3 regions of the Devosia sp. 63-57 genome follow, and region 1 is predicted to be linked to each of the others. Evidence: riboswitches for the same ligand, from Rfam matches in the RefSeq annotation. Region 1 holds a riboswitch; each other region holds the start of a gene.
What was found. A riboswitch is a leader RNA that binds a small molecule or an ion and turns the genes downstream of it on or off. The one in region 1 is predicted to bind cobalamin.
Positions count from the first base shown of each region.

Region 2: it holds a riboswitch for cobalamin, as region 1 does, so the genes downstream of both, BGO80_RS12145 (hypothetical protein) here and BGO80_RS14835 (energy-coupling factor ABC transporter permease) in region 1, are expected to answer to the same signal.
Region 3: it holds a riboswitch for cobalamin, as region 1 does, so the genes downstream of both, nrdH (glutaredoxin-like protein NrdH) here and BGO80_RS14835 (energy-coupling factor ABC transporter permease) in region 1, are expected to answer to the same signal.

Region 1 covers NZ_MKUY01000005.1:1,363,308-1,369,057, reverse strand. The annotation lists gene cobN (cobaltochelatase subunit CobN) at 1-1,719, opposite strand, end outside; gene cobW (cobalamin biosynthesis protein CobW) at 1,930-2,988, opposite strand; gene BGO80_RS14835 (energy-coupling factor ABC transporter permease) at 3,055-3,726, opposite strand; cobalamin riboswitch at 3,870-4,086, opposite strand; gene BGO80_RS14830 (hypothetical protein) at 4,106-4,759, opposite strand; gene BGO80_RS14825 (DUF2164 domain-containing protein) at 4,860-5,111, shown strand; gene BGO80_RS14820 (DMT family protein) at 5,215-5,571, shown strand; gene zigA (zinc metallochaperone GTPase ZigA) at 5,661-5,750, opposite strand, start outside.
Region 2 covers NZ_MKUY01000005.1:798,077-803,826, forward strand. The annotation lists gene BGO80_RS12130 (metallophosphoesterase) at 1-465, opposite strand, end outside; gene BGO80_RS12135 (TetR/AcrR family transcriptional regulator) at 620-1,180, shown strand; gene BGO80_RS12140 (SulP family inorganic anion transporter) at 1,205-2,683, opposite strand; sul1 at 2,750-2,805, opposite strand; cobalamin riboswitch at 2,896-3,107, shown strand; gene BGO80_RS12145 (hypothetical protein) at 3,141-3,467, shown strand; gene BGO80_RS12150 (LLM class flavin-dependent oxidoreductase) at 3,464-4,492, shown strand; gene BGO80_RS12155 (ABC transporter substrate-binding protein) at 4,489-5,487, shown strand; gene BGO80_RS12160 (FecCD family ABC transporter permease) at 5,494-5,750, shown strand, end outside.
Region 3 covers NZ_MKUY01000005.1:539,816-545,565, forward strand. The annotation lists gene BGO80_RS10940 (membrane-bound PQQ-dependent dehydrogenase, glucose/quinate/shikimate family) at 1-1,585, opposite strand, end outside; cobalamin riboswitch at 1,785-1,986, shown strand; gene nrdH (glutaredoxin-like protein NrdH) at 2,096-2,317, shown strand; gene nrdI (class Ib ribonucleoside-diphosphate reductase assembly flavoprotein NrdI) at 2,325-2,723, shown strand; gene nrdE (class 1b ribonucleoside-diphosphate reductase subunit alpha) at 2,711-4,882, shown strand; gene nrdF (class 1b ribonucleoside-diphosphate reductase subunit beta) at 5,060-5,750, shown strand, end outside.

The sequences.
Region 1 (5,750 bases):
AAGTTTTGGATTGTGGCTGGCGAAATCGGCGACATACTTGCCAAGCGGCACCTGTCGGCGGAATTTTACACCGCGTTCGGCGAAGGTTTTCAGCAATGGCCAAAGCAGGCGCTCAGGAACTGTCTGATCGGCCAGCAAAGTCCTTGCCCGCTGCACGTTTTTGGCATGAGCCGTTCGGGCGTTGTTGAACACCATCGGTTTGGCCTCCCTCCCCCCTTGAGGGGGAGGGTTGGGGTGGGGGGTGGTTTTGTGATCCACTGAAGGCCCCCCACCCCAACCCCTCCCCTCAAGGGGGAGGGGCTTTGGGCCGGTGGGCTTGGTATCATCGAGATCATACCCCGCCTGCTGCAGCGCCATCAGCATCCTCACCGTAGATTCCGGGGCGTCGTAGCCGACGCCGTTGGCGAGGCGGCCGTCGCGGATGGGGTAGTTGGAGAGGATGATGGCGATGCGGCGGTCAGAGCGGGGGGTGGCGCGGAGGCGGGCCCAGTTGAAGGCGAGTGTGACGGCGCGGGAAATGCCGTCGGGTTCGGGAGCATAAGCGGAGAGCGGGCACTGGGTGCGGGCGTGCCAGACGGCATCAGCCTTGTGGCCGACGAGAATGCCGCCGATGCGGCCATCGACTTCGGGCATGACCAGATACATGGCCATGTCCTTGGAGGAGAGGCCCTGCGGATCGGCCTGCCATTGCTCGCGGGAGCGGCCGGACTGGATGAGCTGGATCACCGGCGCATCGGTGCCGGCAAAAGGATTTTGGGCCCCGGGGAGGTCGGCGACGCCCAGGGCAAAGGCGGTGAGGTTGAAGATGGCAGCGGGCGGGAAGGCGGCGAGCGTCTGTTGCACGAAGCGGATGCAGGAGGCGTCCTTGAGCGAGGAGACCACAACCGGTACCGGGGCGAGGCCGCGGGCTTCGAGCTCGGCAATCAGGGCTTCGAGCGTGGCGGTGCCGGCGCCTTCGAGGGCGGCGCGGTAGAAGAGAATGGGGATGTGGGAGGCTGCTTCGGCAGGAGCCGGTCGACCCCCACCCTCAATCCCTCCCCTCAAGGGGGAGGGAAGCGAAGGAGCCGTGTGCACGGAATGCAGGCTGGCTTCGTCGGTCATGCCGGTTTTGGGGTGCCAAAGGCCGAAGCGGGGGAAGGGATGGGGGGTGATGGCCGAAAGGATCGAGCCAGGCCGATCCGCCTGCACCCCCACCCCTCCCCCTCCCCTCAAGGGGGAGGGGCTCTGGGCCGGCGCGGGCCTGGACATTGCAGCAAAGGCCGTGAGGATCGCATCGGCGTTTTCGGGGCCGCCGGCGATGAAAAGGGCGTGGAGAGCGGTCCAGTCGTCGGGGGAAATCGTGGAACGGGATTGCAGGATGGGGTCGGGATTGGCGTCGCCGGGGAGGAGGACCAGCGGGATGCGCTTATTGGTGCAGAGGGCGCTCAGTTCGTCGACGCCATATTGGAAATAGGCGGCGCCGCCGATGAGGCGGAGGACGACGAGGCGCGCATGGGCGACGGTCTGTTCCAGCCACATATCGACGGACAGATTGTTGGAGAGACGCAGGGTGTTGGCGAGACGGAGATCGTCCTCCCCTGCCCGGTCGGCGGCAGCGGCGAGCATGGCCAGTTCGCTATCGGCGGAGCTGGCGAAGATATAGGCGCCGGGCAACTGGGCGAGGTCGATGGCCTCGCCTTCCTGCTGGATGGCACCGGCTTGGGCGGAGAGCAGGTGCATTAGCGGGCCTCGACAAGCGAGGATGGGCGGAATTGTACAGGCATCGCGCCGTTGGAGGGCGCAGCACCCCCACCCCAACCCCTCCCCTCAAGGGGGAGGGGCTTTGGGCTGGCGTCTTGGGCAGCATGGTGCCGCATGCACAGATCGGCCCCCTCCCCCTTGAGGGGAGGGATGGGGTGGGGGTGCTGCAAGCAGAACATGCGCAGGATCCTAGGCCGGGACCGGCTCGGAGCGGCGGAGGCTTTCGACGATCGCGTCGCGATCCAGCGGGCTTTCGCCGATGACGACGAGCGAGGTGACCTTGGCTTCGCCAGGCTTCCAGGGGCGGTCGAAATAGGCGGTGACACGGGGGCCGACGGCCTGGATGGCGAGGCGGGCGGCGGCGCCGGGGATGGCGGCAAAGCCCTTCAATCGCAGCACGTCATGGGCCTTGATGGTGTCCTCGATGGTGGCAAGCAGGTCGTCCTTGCCCTTGATGGCATCGAGGGTGAGCGAGAAGCTGTCGAAATCATCGTGCTCGTGGGTTTCGCCGCCATGTTCGAGCTCGTGGTGGCTGGGGCGGTTGGCGATGTCGTCTTCCGAGGACATGCCCATGCCCAGCAGCGCGGCGATATCGACATGGCCATTGGCGGCGCGGACAATACCGACGCCGGGGCGCAGTTCGGCGCGGATATTCTGTTCCACCTTTTCGAGCATGGCCGGATCGACCAGATCGGTCTTGTTGATGATGATCATGTCGGCGGCCGAGAGCTGGTCCTCGAACAGTTCGCCCAGCGGGGTCTCGTGGTCGAGCATTTCGTCCTGGCGGCGCTGGGCGTCGACGGCGGCTTCGTCACTGGCGAAACGGCCCTCGGCGAGAGCGGCAGCATCGGCGACGGTGACGACGCCATCAATGGTGACCTGGGCCTTGATTTCGGGCCAATTGAAGGCGCGGATCAGCGGCTGGGGCAAAGCGAGGCCCGAGGTTTCGATGACGATGTGATCGAACTTTTCGTCGCGGGCGAGCAAAGCCTGCATGGTGGGGATGAATTCATCGGCCACGGTGCAGCAGATGCAGCCATTGGAGAGCTCGACCATATCCTCTTCGCGGCAGGTTTCATCGCCGCAACCGGCCAGGATGTCCTTGTCGACGCCGAGATCGCCGAATTCGTTGATGATCAGGGCGATGCGCTTGCCCTTGGGGGCGTGGGCCAGCATGTGGCGCACCAGGGTGGTCTTGCCGGCGCCGAGAAAGCCGGTGATGACGGTGGTGGGGATTTTTGCGGTCATGGACGTGGGGTCCTTAAAATATGGGGCGCGCCGCATGGGGACGACGCGCCGGAAGACAGGGCAGGATCAGGCGAAGAGGCGCGGGGTGACGAGGCCGGTGCGGGCGAGGCCGCGGGCCAGCTTGGCGCCGGCGAGAACGGCGAGATCGACCAGCGGCTCGAGCAGGACCACCAGCATATAGGCGCCGCCGAAGGTGACGATATCGGTGAGGTTTTCCGCACCAAAGCCCTGGCCATAGAGGGCCCAGAAGGCCACCCAGAGCACCACGCCGCCCTGATAGGTCGCCGAGAGCGCCAGGGCCTGGCCGTAGCGGAGATCGACATAGGGTGTATTGGCCGGAATGATCCGGTCAGCCAGGAACTTGATGGCCACCAGCGGGGCGATCAGCGTCGTGACATTGGCGAAATATTGCGGCAGGTCGAAGGGCGCGAAGAACAGCCCCTGGATCAGCAGGCCCAGTGCCAGGCCGATGGCGGCCGGGGCGGCGCCGAAGATCAGCAGCAGGGTGGAGCCGAGGATGAGGTGCACCTCGCTGACACCCACCGCGTAATGGGGGAAGACTTCGAAGAAGCAGAAGACGGCGCCGGTGGCGAGCACGGTCCGCGCCAGCAGCGAGACCAGGCCGCGCTCGCGCAGGGTGTCGGCGGCGAACTTGACGGTCATGGCGCCGGCGGCAGCGGCGGTGGCATAGGCGAGAAGCATCTTCTCGGGAGAAATGAGATCGGGTTCGATATGCATCGGACTGGTTCCGGAACAGGAGGGCGATGAGGAGCTGGAACGCCGGCGCGTAGGCGCGGGACGCTGATGGGGCGGCGCGGCCCCGAGGGGATCTACCCTGACGGCGTAATCATCGTGCCTCCAGCTGTCCCACCGACAGTCGAGTGTTCAGTCAGAGGTTGGCAGGTCTCCTGGCTCACGGGTCATCGTGCGTCCCAGCCTTCCCGGTCTCTTGCGAAACCAGTGGCGTCCTGGGGGCACTCGCCGCTTACAGTTGCGGGGGCAGCCACGGATTTGGTCCCTGATGGGTACGCCTCACCGTGTTCCCTTTTGATCCCCTTGCCACTCCGGGCGCAGAGAACCAACCTATAGGCAGTGTTAAGCCCAGCGGGCGGCCGGGTCAATATTCGGGCTGGGGCAGCGCCTCGGGCCAGGCATAGCCGATGGACAGGACCTGCACGCGGGTATCGAGCTTGGCCAGGAGCGGCTCGTCGCTGGGGACCTGCACTTCGCCTGCTATGGCTGTGACGTCGAGATCGGCGGGGTAGTCCTCCTCGGGGGAGAAGCGGATGGAAATGTAGCAGCCGCCCTCCTGCTCGCCGGCCAGGGTGCCGGATTCGATATTGGCGTAGCCGCCATAATCCCACCAGAAACCACCAACCACGAAGGGTTCTCCATTGAGCTTGACCACCTCGTCGACGCTCATGCCCAGCTTGACGCCGCCGGGCGCGGCCTGGCTGGGCGAGAGCTCGACATAGGAGAGGTAGGTGAGGTTCTCGTCATCGAACCAGCCGAACTCCATCTTGCGCTCGGGATCGTCGGGATAGACCGTGGTAGCGATCATCTCGATGCCTTCGGGGCCATAGACCATGCCGGTGACGACGTTTTCGGCGCCGAAGGTTTCCTTGACCAGCGCCTCATTGCTTTCCGGCCCATAGACGCCGGCGCAGGCGAGAGTGTCGGGTTCGGCGGCCTTGACCTTGTCCTTGGCGGCCACCGGAACGGCGGCAAGAAGGGCGGTGGCCAGGGCGATGAGCGAAAGGCGGGCGAGCATGACGGGGATCTCCTCGGGGTGCGGCTATTGTGTCGCAAGCGGTGTTCGCCCGCAATTGGCGACTCGGCCTATGAACGGGGCCTGAAGGAGCAATTTTGCGATGAAGCCGATCAAATTCGACCGCGACGAAACCAAGGCAATCGTTGCCGAAATCCAGGACTATTTCCGCACCGAGCTGGACCATTCGATCGGCGCCATTCCGGCGGAAATGCTGATGCAGTTTTTTGCCGAGAAGATGGGCGCCTATTTCTACAATCGCGGGCTGCATGACGCCCAGGCGCTGGTGCGCAAGAAGATCGACGATGTCAGCGACGAGATCTTCTCGCTCGAGCGGCCGACCAAGGCGCGCTGAGCAGCAGGCGCAGGGCTGCCTGTCGTAAATTCCGCTTTTCCGCCGTCCAAGGAGTGATAAAAGGCGCGACCGGATATCAGGCCGGTTTGCGCAGGAGGAAGCCTTGGGCTTCAACGTTCCGACCCTGGCCCCCATCGGGCTGTTGATCGCTTCGAACATCTTCATGACCTTTGCCTGGTACTGGCATCTCAAGTTCCACAGCGCGGCGCTGTGGGTGATCGTACTGATCAGCTGGGGCATCGCCTTTTTCGAATATTGGCTGGCCATTCCGGCCAACCGTATCGGCTACCAGGTCTATTCGGCGGCGGAACTGAAGACGATCCAGGAGGTGATTTCGCTCAGCGCCTTCGCGCTGTTCGCGGTATTCTATCTCGGCGAGAAGCTAACCTGGAACCACGGCATCGGCTTTGCCTTTATCGGGCTCGGCGCATTTTTCATTTTCAAGGGGCCGCTGAAGTAGCGCTTTCGCGACCCGGCGTCACATTCAGGTGCAGAGCCCTCGGGTCTAGCCCGAGGGTGACGAGCGATGGGGCCGAGAGTGCATGCCGATCACCCCCAGGCGGGGAACGGGTCGGGCAGTTTTGACCAGGCTTCAGGGGTGATGGTGCGGGCGGGGACCAGGCAGGCATCAAGGCGCTT
Region 2 (5,750 bases), 570 kb from region 1:
CTTGGGCAGGTCGGCATGGCTTCCGAGCTCAGACAGCAGCCAGTCGAGCTGCCCCGGTTCAAAGGCGCCACCGATCTTGTTGGGCACGCTGGTATCCAGCACGATCACATGCAGCCCGCCGATGACGGCCGAATGATCGTAGGGCTGATCGAGCTCCGAGGTGCGTCCCAGCATGGCCGGATAGAAGCCATCGCGGCGGTCGTGATTGCCGAGGGCAAACAGGATGGGCATGTCGAGGCCGGCTTCGGCGATCAGGTCCTTGAGGTGTTCGTAGGAACCGGCATCACCGCGATTGGTCAGATCGCCAGAGGCCACAATGAAATCGGGCTGCGGCGAGAGTTTTTTCACATCGGCCAGGATGGCCCGCAGCGTTGCCGTGGTGTCGGAATGCAGATGGTCGTCCTGCACTGCAGGATTGCCCACATGCAGGTCGGTGAGGTGAACGAAAGTGGTCGGTGCGGACAAGGGCTTTCTCCTGTCGATGGCGTCAAAAGCAGCGTGGATGCGCCGTAACTATTTGTTTTGCCGTTATTTTCGTTGGGGGCTTGCGGAGCGGCGGTGACAGAGTTACCGTCGCCTCATGACAAGTGAATGAAGGTTCATTCAGAAAATGGATGTAATGCCTGACAAGGCGCAGCGCATTCTCGACGCTGCCGCCAGACTGATCGTCCGCAATGGCCTGCAATGCTCGATGGCGGCGATCGCCGAGGAAGCCGGTGTCGCCACTGGCTCGCTTTATAACTACTTCCGCAGCAAGGAAGACCTGGTGCTGGGCGTCTACAACAAGGTCAGCGCTGAAATGGCCGCGGCCCTCAGTTTGACGGACATGCCGGGGCTAGCGGAAGATGCCAGGGTCCGCCTTTATATCGAGCGCTACATGCAGTTCATCTGGGAAGACACCGAGCGGGCGCGGCTGTTCGACTATCTCGACAACAACCCTCTGATCTCAATGGAAGACGCCAAGTCGGTCTTCGGTCCCCTGGTGCAGGACGGCATCGACATGCTTGTCGCTGCCCAGGCGGTGGGCGTCGTTCGGTCGGGTACGCCCACCCTGATCATGAGTTTTGTGCGCGGTTCCATCCGCAACGCCCTCAAGCGCCTGCGCCAAACCGGCAAGGCGCTCTCGGCAGCCGACCGGCAGCTGGTGGCCCACATGTGCTGGGACGCTATCCAAGCCTAGGCTGGTCGGCCTGCTTGCGCCGCCTCAATGGCCCAACATGCGTTCCATGGCGCCGGGCCGATCATGCTCGGCCAGCTTGTCCATGATAGTGGCGCTGGCCTCATTGAGCCCGATGACCTCCACTGCCGCTCCGGCCCGACGGAATTTCAGCACCGCCATGTCGATGGCCTGCACTCCGGTAAGGTCCCACAGATGGGCTTCGGTCAGGTCGATGCGCACTGTCCCCACCGGTTCGGTAAAGTCGAGAGCGGCAAGGAAATCCTCGGCGCTGGCGAAGAACAGCTGGCCCTCGACGCGATAGCTCCGCACGCCGTCGCTGAGCGTTGTGGTGACGCGAAAGATCTGCGCCACCTTCCAGGCAAAGAAGATGCCGGACAGCAACACGCCAACTCCGACGCCCAGCGCCAGGTTGTGTGTACCGACCACCGTGATCACCGTTGCCAGCATGACGATGCTCGAACGGCGCGGGTGATGCGCCAGATCGCGCAGTGAGGACCAACTGAAGGTTCCCACCGACACCATGATCATGATGGCGACCAGCGCCGGCATGGGGATCATCCCCACCCAGTCTCCAAGCACCAGCAGCAGGAACAGCAGAATCGCGCCTGCGGCAAAGGTAGAAAGGCGGGTGCGCCCACCCGATTTCACATTGATCACCGACTGGCCGATCATGGCGCAACCGGCCATGCCGCCAAACAGGCCCGAGGCGATATTGGCGATGCCCTGACCGACGCTTTCCCGGTTCTTGTTGCTGCTGGAATCGGTCATCTGATCAACAATGGAGGCCGTGAGCAGGCTCTCGAGCAGACCAACCGCCGCAACGGCTACCGAAGTGGGCAGGATGATCATCAGGGTCTCCAAATTGAGCGGCACATTGGGCAGCAGCAGCGTCGGCAGCGCATTGGGCAGGGCGCCCAGGTCGGCGACATTGCGCGTGTCGATATTGAACATCAATGCCAGTGCCGTCAGCACCAGGATGCAGACGAGCGGCGACGGGACCACCCGGGTAAGGCGGGGGAACAGATAGATGATGGCCAGGCCCCCTGCGATCATCGCATAGGTCTGCCAGGACACCCCGATCAGCTCGGGCAGTTGCGCCATGAAGATGAGGATGGCCAGCGCATTGACGAAGCCGGTCATCACCGAGCGCGACACGAAGCGCATGACTGCGCCAACGCGCAGCCAGCCAGCCACGATCTGGATCAGCCCGGCCAATATGCTGGCCGCAAGGAGGTAGTCGAGGCCATGCTCGCGCACCAGCGTACCGAACAGTACGGCCGTGGCGGCAGTGGCGGCTGAGATCATGGCCGGACGCCCGCCGGCAAAAGATATGGTGATGGCTATGATCACCGAGGCATAGAGCCCTACCTTGGGATCGACGCCGGCAATGATGGAAAAACCGATGGCTTCGGGGATGAGCGCGAGGGCGACCACCAGTCCCGAGAGGATATCGCCCCGAATATTGGAAAGCCAATCGCGGCGGAAGGATTGTGCAAAGGTCATGAAAGGTCCAGACGGCTGAAGTCGCAGAAAGCGAGAGCGCGTTGTGTGCTAGGAAATAGCATGCTGGATTGTCTGGCGGATCGGCGGCCAGAAGAGCCACCCGGAATTGCACCGGGTCCGAGGACTGTCTTCTCTCTCGCCCAAATGACCCGGAAAAGCAAGCGCGGCTCCACTGCCGCTTCCCATCCGCTTGCATCGTTGGCGCGCTCATGCGATGGATTGCCCGCTTTGGTTCCGCCATGACGCGCGGATTAAAAGGGAACACGGTGCGGACTACCCATCAGGGGCCAACGCCGTGGCTGCCCTCGCAACTGTAAGCGGCGAGCGCTTCGTCACCATGTCACTGGATCGATCGGGTCCGGGAAGACGACGCAGCGCATGATCAGCCGTGAGCCAGGAGACCTGCCCAGGCAACAGACCATGAAGTCGGACGAGGTGTTCCGGCAAGGGGCAGGGCATGAACACGCCACATTCTGGTGCGCGCCGTAAAGCGCTCGCGCTTGTCTTGCCGCCTTTGCGGCTGTTTCGCAATTTCCGCGTGCCAACCGCGCCGGAGGCCGGCTGCGTCGCGCCTTGCTCGCCCGTATTTCGCCCCTGTCAAAAATACTGCAGTTTTGTGCAGGTTTTGCTGCTGCGCCTGTGGAACCATCGCCACAATGAACCCGCCATCACAAAAGCGCGGGGGAGGAGAATTGCGTTCATGACCGGTCTGCGGACCGTGCCGGCTTGCCGGCCGGTTGCTGCTGGCTGCCGTCATGCGCCCAGGGAGGGGACGGCGCGATGAGGGTCGATATTGCCGGATTTACCCGCGGCTCCAAGCGGCTCGACCATCGCCAGGTGCTCGACTTCTGCGCCCGTATGGATGGCCTCGGTTTTGACGGCCTTTGGTTCAACGAATTCCATTTCCAGCAGCCGCCCGATCCCTATCCGTCGACGCTGCTGCTTGCCGCCTCCATCCTGGGAGCGACAAGACGCATTCGCGTCGGCACCTCCATCATGGTGCTGCCGCTCTATCATCCGCTATTGCTTGCCGAGCAGGTGGCGCAATTGCACGGCCAGAGCGGTGGCCGTTTCGATTTCGGCATCGGCCGTGGCACCTTTCCCACCACGCTCGCGGCCCTGGGCATCGACCCGGCAGAAACCGGCAGCCGCTTCTTCGAGGCCTTCGATCTCATCCGCTCCGCCTGGCATCAGCCCACCCTGGTCCCCGCCGACAGCGTCTGGCCGACCTCCAGCTTTGCGGTCGGCCCGCTGCTGCCCGAGGGCGATGACATCCCCGTCTATGTGGCGGGCTCCAGCCCCGATACGGTCGGCTTCGCCCACCGCCATGGCTTGCCGCTGCTGCTCAGTCTCGAACCCTCCGAGCTCCGGCAATTGCAGGTGCACGACACCGTTTCGGGCAGTGCCACCGGCCTCTACCCGGCGGATTTCTCCATTTCCCGCTATCTCACCATTGCCCCCACCCCAGCCGCGGCTTTGGCCTTGGTCGACGCCTTGCTGCCCCGGCTTTACGAGCGCCGCCTGCGCTATGCGCGGCTCAACAATCGCCCCCTCGACGCTGTCAGGCCGGTGGATCGCGACCTCTTCCTCGCCGAGCAGATGATAGCAGGCGATGCCGATGAGTGTGCCGCGCAGCTGCTGGCCCTGCGTGACCGCACCGGCATCGACAGCATCCGCCTCATCTTCAACGGCAATGGCGAAGTGCCCGAGCCCGAGGCCGACGCCATGGCAACCCTGTTCGGACGCGCGGCGCTGCCCGCGCTCCACGCTCTTCCTGCCCTTTCACCCAAGACGGAGATTTCCCGGTGACCTTCCATTTCTCGTCCCGCTTCAACCTGCGCACAGCGCTGGCGCTTGGCGTCTTTGCCCTCGCCGTGCCCGCCATGGCGGCCGATGCCTTCCCCTATGCCGACGACAATTGCGGCGTCGTCACCACCTATGAAGCGGCGCCGGAACGGGCGGTAACGCTCTCCAACAACGCCACCGAGCTGATGCTGGCGCTAGGCCTCGAAGATCACATGGCCGGCACGTCCTATATGGCCAACCTCAAGATCAGCCCGGCCTATGAGGCGGTCTATAAGCAAATCCCGATCATTTCCCCGCTCGTGGCCACCACCGAAGAGCTGCTCGCGGCCGAAGCCGACTTCGTCTATGCCGGCTATCCCGATGGCTTCAGCGAATCCCGCCACACCCGCGACCAGCTGCACGATCTGGGCATGAATACCCGCCTCAATGTCGAAGGCTGCAATCTCGGGCCCTTCGGTTTTGCCCAGCTGTTCGATGAGATCCGTTCCGTCGCCCACATTTTCGGTGTCGCCGAACGTGGCGAAGAGTTGGTCGCGACCCTCCAGGCCCGGCTCGATGCGGTTGCCGCCAAGCTCGATGGTGCCGAGCCGATCAAGGTCTTCATCTATAATGGCGGCGATGCCCCTCCCAATGGCGTTCTCGGCCACACCCTGCTGTCGCAGGCGGTTGCCGCGGCGGGCGGCGAGAACATTTTCGCCGACATTCCCAATCGTTATGGGCAGGTGAGCTGGGAGCAGGTCGCCGAGAGCGCGCCTGACTATATCGTGGTATTCTATTCGGGCACGGCCAGCGGTCAGGTCGTCGCCGATCCCGACACCGAACTGGGTCAGGCCCGCATCGACATGCTGAAATCCATCCCGACCATTGCCGAGGTCCCGGCCATCGTCAACGAGCGCTTCATCCTGGTCAATTCCGTCCAGGGCCAGCCCGGTCCCAGCACGCTCGATGCGGTGGAACGCATGGCCAAGGCCTTCCATCCCGAAGCCTTCGCGGAATAGTCCGGCATGAATCAGCACCGGCCCGATATCGCCAGGGGTGCCGAGCAGGCACGGCTTCTCGCCGTGCTGCGATCCAAATCTCCTGCCGAGCTGCAGGGAGCGACCGCGTCTGCAACCCAGACACGCGCGCCGCTCCTGCCCTATCCGCTGGCCATGGCGGTGGCGGGCCTGGTGCTGGTGACGCTGGCCATTCTCGGGCTGGTCTTCGGCTCGGTATCGGTGCCGGTCACCGACACGCTAGGCATTCTCCTCAATGCTCTGGT
Region 3 (5,750 bases), 820 kb from region 1:
AGAACATGGCCTGCTTTGTCGGCAGGATCAGTGCCGGCACCGGACCGTTTTCGGTCGGGAAGTCCACCAGCGATCCCTGCGAGCCCAGGTCATAATCCCAGATGTCGTAATGCACCGTCTGATAGAACCAGGCCACGTCGCCTGTTGTGACATCGAGCGCCACCAAAGCGGTGGAATAGGTGTTTTCCGCTTCCGAGCGCATGCCGCCCCAATAGTCGACCGCCGAATTGCCCAGCGGCAGATAGACATGGCCCAGCTCATTGTCGCCCGAGGCAATGGTCCACACATTGGGCGTGCCGCGTGTATAGGTCTCGCCTTCAGGCGGCAGGCCCTTTTCGCCCGGCCGGCCCATATCCCAGGCCCAGAGCATGTCGCCGCTTTCGGTATCATAGCCGCGCACCACACCCGAGGGCGCGTCGCGGCGCTGGTTGTCGCGCACCTGCGAATAGACCACGGCCACATTGCGCACGATGGTCGGCGGCGAGGTTGGCGCATACCATCCCGGCACCGTGTGACCGAGACCCTGCTCCAGATCGACAATGCCACCATTGCCGAAGTCGCTGCACAGCTGCCCCGTGGCGACGTCAACCGCGATCAGCCGCGCATCCAGCGTGTTCATGATCACCCGCTCGGCACAGAGCTCGGTGCTTTCCAGCGTCGGCGAGGCATAATAGGCCAGGCCCCGGCAGGTCGCATTATAGGGAATGGCGTCGGTGGGTACCTGCGGATCGTAGCGCCAGCGCTCGAGCCCGGTCTGGGCGTCGAGCGAGATCACCTTGTTCATCGCCGAGCACAGCAGCAGCTGGTTGCCGATCTTGAGCGGGGTGTTCTGGTTGGAATAGCGCTCATCTTCTTCCGGCATATCGCCGGTGCGATATTCCCACACCAGTTCGAGGTCCCCCACATTATCCCTCGTGATCTGCGACAGCGGCGAATAGCGGGTCGCATGATGCGTGCCGCCATAGGCGGGCCAGTCGGCGCCGGCTTCGGGCATGGCGAAATTGATCGGGGTGACGTCGAGGGGCGTAGGGGGCGTGGCCGTATCTTCGGTGGTGGCCTGCGTATCTTCAGGCGCGGGGACCGGGGCAGTAGCCGGTTCGGTCACCGGGGCGTCGGTGTCCTGGGCCAAGGTGCTTTCCACGCTGTGATTGGCAATGCCGATGGCGGCAAACAGTCCGGCAATGGTCACCGCCGTGGCCGCCGTACCCGTGCCGAAGCTGCGGCGGCCGCGCTTCAAGGCCGGCCAGGTGGACAACACCAGCAGCAGCACCACGCTGGGCGCGACCAGTCGTGGCACCTGGGCCCAACCATTGAACCCGGCCTCCCAAAACGCCCAGGCCAGCGTGCCGATATAGGTCAGAAGGTAGACCCCGATGGCCGTGCGGTCCTGCCGGATCAACAGAAACGCGGTGAGCAACAGGCCGATGCCTGCCGGCAGGTAATACCAGGAGCCACCGAGGGTGATGAGGTAAAGTCCACCGGCGGCAATCGGCGCCCCAAAGGCAATGAGCAGAACCGCCACGATCACCGCCCACCAATAGGTCGGGCCCCGGTCAGTGGTGTGTCGCGCCCTTGCCTCAGCCATGCCGGTCTCCCTCTAGGTTGTGTGGGGCCAACGCAGGGGCGCCGTGATGGTTCCGGCACAATTTTGCCGTTTTTCACTTTGCCCAAAAGTCCCGGATTCCTTGGGGGCGCTCCGGAGTCGCGGCAGCGTCAAGGCCAAAATGCGTCAGAATCCCCGTCGATCATGGCAAGCCGACATTGACGTAATGGAGTGGTCATATACCATATGTAGTGTTCGAGGTTCCGCTGCGCGCAAGCCGTGGCGGCTAAGATGGGAATTCGGTGCAAGGCCGAAACTGCCCCCGCAACTGTAAGCGGCGAGTTCTTGTTCGCGTGATGCCACTGGGCCCAAAAGGCTCCGGGAAGGCCGGATGAGTGCTGTGACCCGCCAGTCAGGAGACCTGCCCCGAGCGTAGTAACGTCCACCGGCGGGGTGTCCGGTCAGGCGAGCGGTATCGCTATGGCATCTGCCATGCGCCGTTTCCCTGTCTGTCCCCGCGCCAAGCACAATGTCCGCGAGGAAACCCATTCGATGACCATCACCGTCTATTCCAAGCCCGCCTGCGTCCAGTGCACCGCCACCACCCGCGCGCTCGACCGCAAGGGCCTGGCCTATTCCATCATCGACATTTCCGAAGATGCCGAAGCCTATGCCCGCGTCGAAACCATGGGCTATCGCCAGGTGCCGGTTGTCGTTGCCGGTGACCAGCATTGGGCCGGCTTCCGTCCGGACATGATCGGCGCGCTGGCCTGATCGGGTCATGGCCGGGCTCGTCTATTATTCCAGCACCTCGGAAAACACTCATCGCTTCGTCGAGAAGCTGGGTGTGGTGGCCATGCGCCTGCCGGTCGATGCGGCGAGCGCGCCGCCCGAGGTGGCTGAACCCTTCGTGCTGGTGCTGCCCACCTATGGTGGCGGCGACGGCAAGGGGGCGGTGCCCAAGCCGGTGATCCGTTTTCTCAATGTCGAGGCCAATCGTAGCCTCATTCGCGGCGTCATCGCTGCGGGCAACACCAATTTCGGCAGCGGCTATGCCCTTGCCGGCGACATCGTCGCGCAAAAATGCGCTGTGCCGCTCCTTTATCGGTTCGAACTGCTCGGCACCGAAGAGGACGTCGCCACTGTCAAACAAGGACTGGAACGGTTTTGGACACGCTGACACTCGAACGCCCGGTCAAGCCGGCCGACAAGGTCCATGACGAGGATCAGGCGCTGGATTACCACGCGCTCAATGCCATGCTCAATCTCTATGATGAGCAGGGCAATATCCAGTTCGACAAGGACAAGCAGGCCGCGCACCAGTATTTCCTGCAGCACGTGAACCAGAACACGGTGTTCTTTCACAATCTGCGCGAAAAGCTGACTTATCTCGTTGAAGAAGGCTATTACGAGCAGGACGTGCTCGACCAATATAGCTTTAACTTCGTGCGCGATCTTTATGATCACGCCTATGACAAGAAGTTCCGCTTCCCCACCTTCCTCGGCGCGTTCAAATATTACACCTCCTATACGCTCAAAACCTTCGACGGTAAGCGCTATCTCGAGCGCTATGAAGATCGCGTCTGCATGGTGGCTTTGGCTCTGGCACGCGGCGACGAAAAGCTCGCAAAGAACCTTGTCGATGAAATCATCGCCGGTCGCTTCCAGCCCGCCACGCCAACCTTCCTCAATGCCGGCAAGAAGCAGCGCGGCGAACTGGTCTCGTGCTTCCTGCTCCGCGTCGAAGACAATATGGAATCGATTGGCCGCTCGATTAACTCCGCCCTGCAGCTGTCCAAGCGCGGCGGTGGCGTGGCCCTCAGCCTCACCAATATCCGCGAGATGGGCGCCCCCATCAAGCATATCGAAAACCAGTCCTCGGGCGTGTTGCCGGTGATGAAGCTGCTCGAAGACAGCTTCTCCTATGCCAACCAGCTCGGTGCCCGTCAGGGTGCGGGTGCGGTCTATCTCCACGCCCACCACCCCGACATCATGCGCTTCCTCGATACCAAGCGCGAAAATGCCGACGAGAAAATCCGCATCAAAACGCTGTCGCTCGGCGTCGTGATCCCCGACATCACGTTCGAACTCGCCCGCGACAACGAGGATATGTACCTCTTCTCGCCCTATGACGTGGAGCGCGTCTATGGCGTGCCGATGACCGAGATCTCGGTCACCGAAAAATACCGCGAAATGGTCGAAGACAAGCGCATCAAGAAGAAGAAGATCAAGGCGCGCGAATTCTTCCAGATCATCGCCGAGATTCAGTTCGAATCCGGCTATCCCTACATCATGTTCGAGGACACGGTGAACAAGGCGAACCCGATTGCGGGCCGCATCACCATGTCCAATCTCTGCTCGGAAATCCTGCAGGTCAGCGACGCTTCGGTGTTTAACGAAGACCTCAGCTACGAGCATATGGGCAAGGATATTTCCTGCAATCTCGGCTCGCTCAACATCGCCAATGCGATGGATAGTGGTGATTTCGGCACCACGATCGAAACCGCGATCCGCGGCCTTACCGCCGTGTCGGATATGAGCAATATTTCCTCGGTGCCATCGGTGGCCAAGGGCAATGCCGAAAGTCATGCCATTGGCCTGGGCCAGATGAACCTGCACGGTTATCTTGCCCGCGAGCGCATCTATTACGGTTCGGACGAAGGCGTCGATTTCACCAATATCTATTTCTACACGGTGACCTATCACGCCATCCGTGCGTCGAACCTGATCGCCACCGAGCGCGAAGAGACGTTCAAGAATTTCGAGAATTCGAAATATGCCGACGGCACCTATTTCGACAAATACACCAGCAAGGAATGGAGGCCCGCCACCGAGCGCGTCGCCAAGCTGTTTGAAGATGCCGGCATTCACATTCCGACCCAGGAAGACTGGCTGGATCTCAAGGCCAAGGTGATGATGTCAGGCCTTTACAACCAGAACCTGCAGGCCGTGCCCCCGACCGGTTCGATCTCCTACATCAACCACTCGACCTCCTCGATCCACCCGATCGTTTCCAAGATCGAGATCCGCAAGGAAGGCAAGATCGGCCGCGTCTATTACCCCGCCGCATTCATGACCAATGATAATCTCGAATATTATCAGGACGCCTATGAGATCGGCCCGGAAAAGATCATCGACACCTATGCGGCGGCCACTCAGCACGTCGATCAGGGCCTGTCGCTGACGCTGTTCTTCCGCGATACCGCAACGACCCGCGATATCAACAAGGCGCAGATCTATGCCTGGAAGAAGGGCATCAAGACCATCTACTACATCCGCCTGCGCCAGCTTGCCCTCGAGGGCACCGAAGTGCAGGGCTGCGTTTCCTGCGCGCTGTAAGAGTTTAGCCTGCCGTCATTCACAGGGCTGACGGCTCCGGCGCCTCCCTCCCCCTTGAGGGGAGGGAATGAGGGAGGGGGTCCATCAGTGGACCGCACGACCACCCCCTCCCCGACCCTCCCCTCAAGGGGGAGGGGGCGAAGGAACCGCTGCCGTCAAATTTGAAATGCCAAAGCCATGAACGTTCACGTAAAGCCTCTTTCCCGCGTTCGCGCCATCAACTGGAACCGCGTGCAGGATGACAAGGACCTCGAAGTCTGGAACCGCCTGACATCCAATTTCTGGCTGCCGGAAAAGGTGCCGCTCTCTAACGACATCCCGAGTTGGGCGACGCTCAATTCGGTCGAGCAGCAGCTCACCATTCGCGTCTTTACCGGCCTCACCCTGCTCGACACCATCCAGAATGGCGTCGGCGCGGTGCGGCTGATGGCGGACGCGGTGACCCCGCACGAAGAAGCGGTGCTCAGCAATATCTCCTTCATGGAAGCGGTGCATGCCCGCTCCTATTCCTCGATCTTTTCGACCCTGTGCCTCACGCCGGATGTGGACGACGCCTATCGTTGGTCGGAAGAAAACGAGTTCCTGCAGCGCAAGGCGCAGCTGATCATGGAGCAGTATGACAGCGGCGATCCGCTCAAGAAAAAGGTCGCCTCGGTCTTCCTCGAAAGCTTCCTGTTCTATTCGGGCTTTTACCTGCCCATGTACTGGTCGAGCCGCGCCAAGCTCACTAATACGGCCGACCTCATCCGTCTCATCATCAAGGACGAGGCCGTGCATGGCTATTACATCGGCTATAAATTCCAGCGCCATGTCGAAACGCTCAGCGAAGAGCGCCGTCAGGACATCAAGGATTTTGCTTTCGACTTCC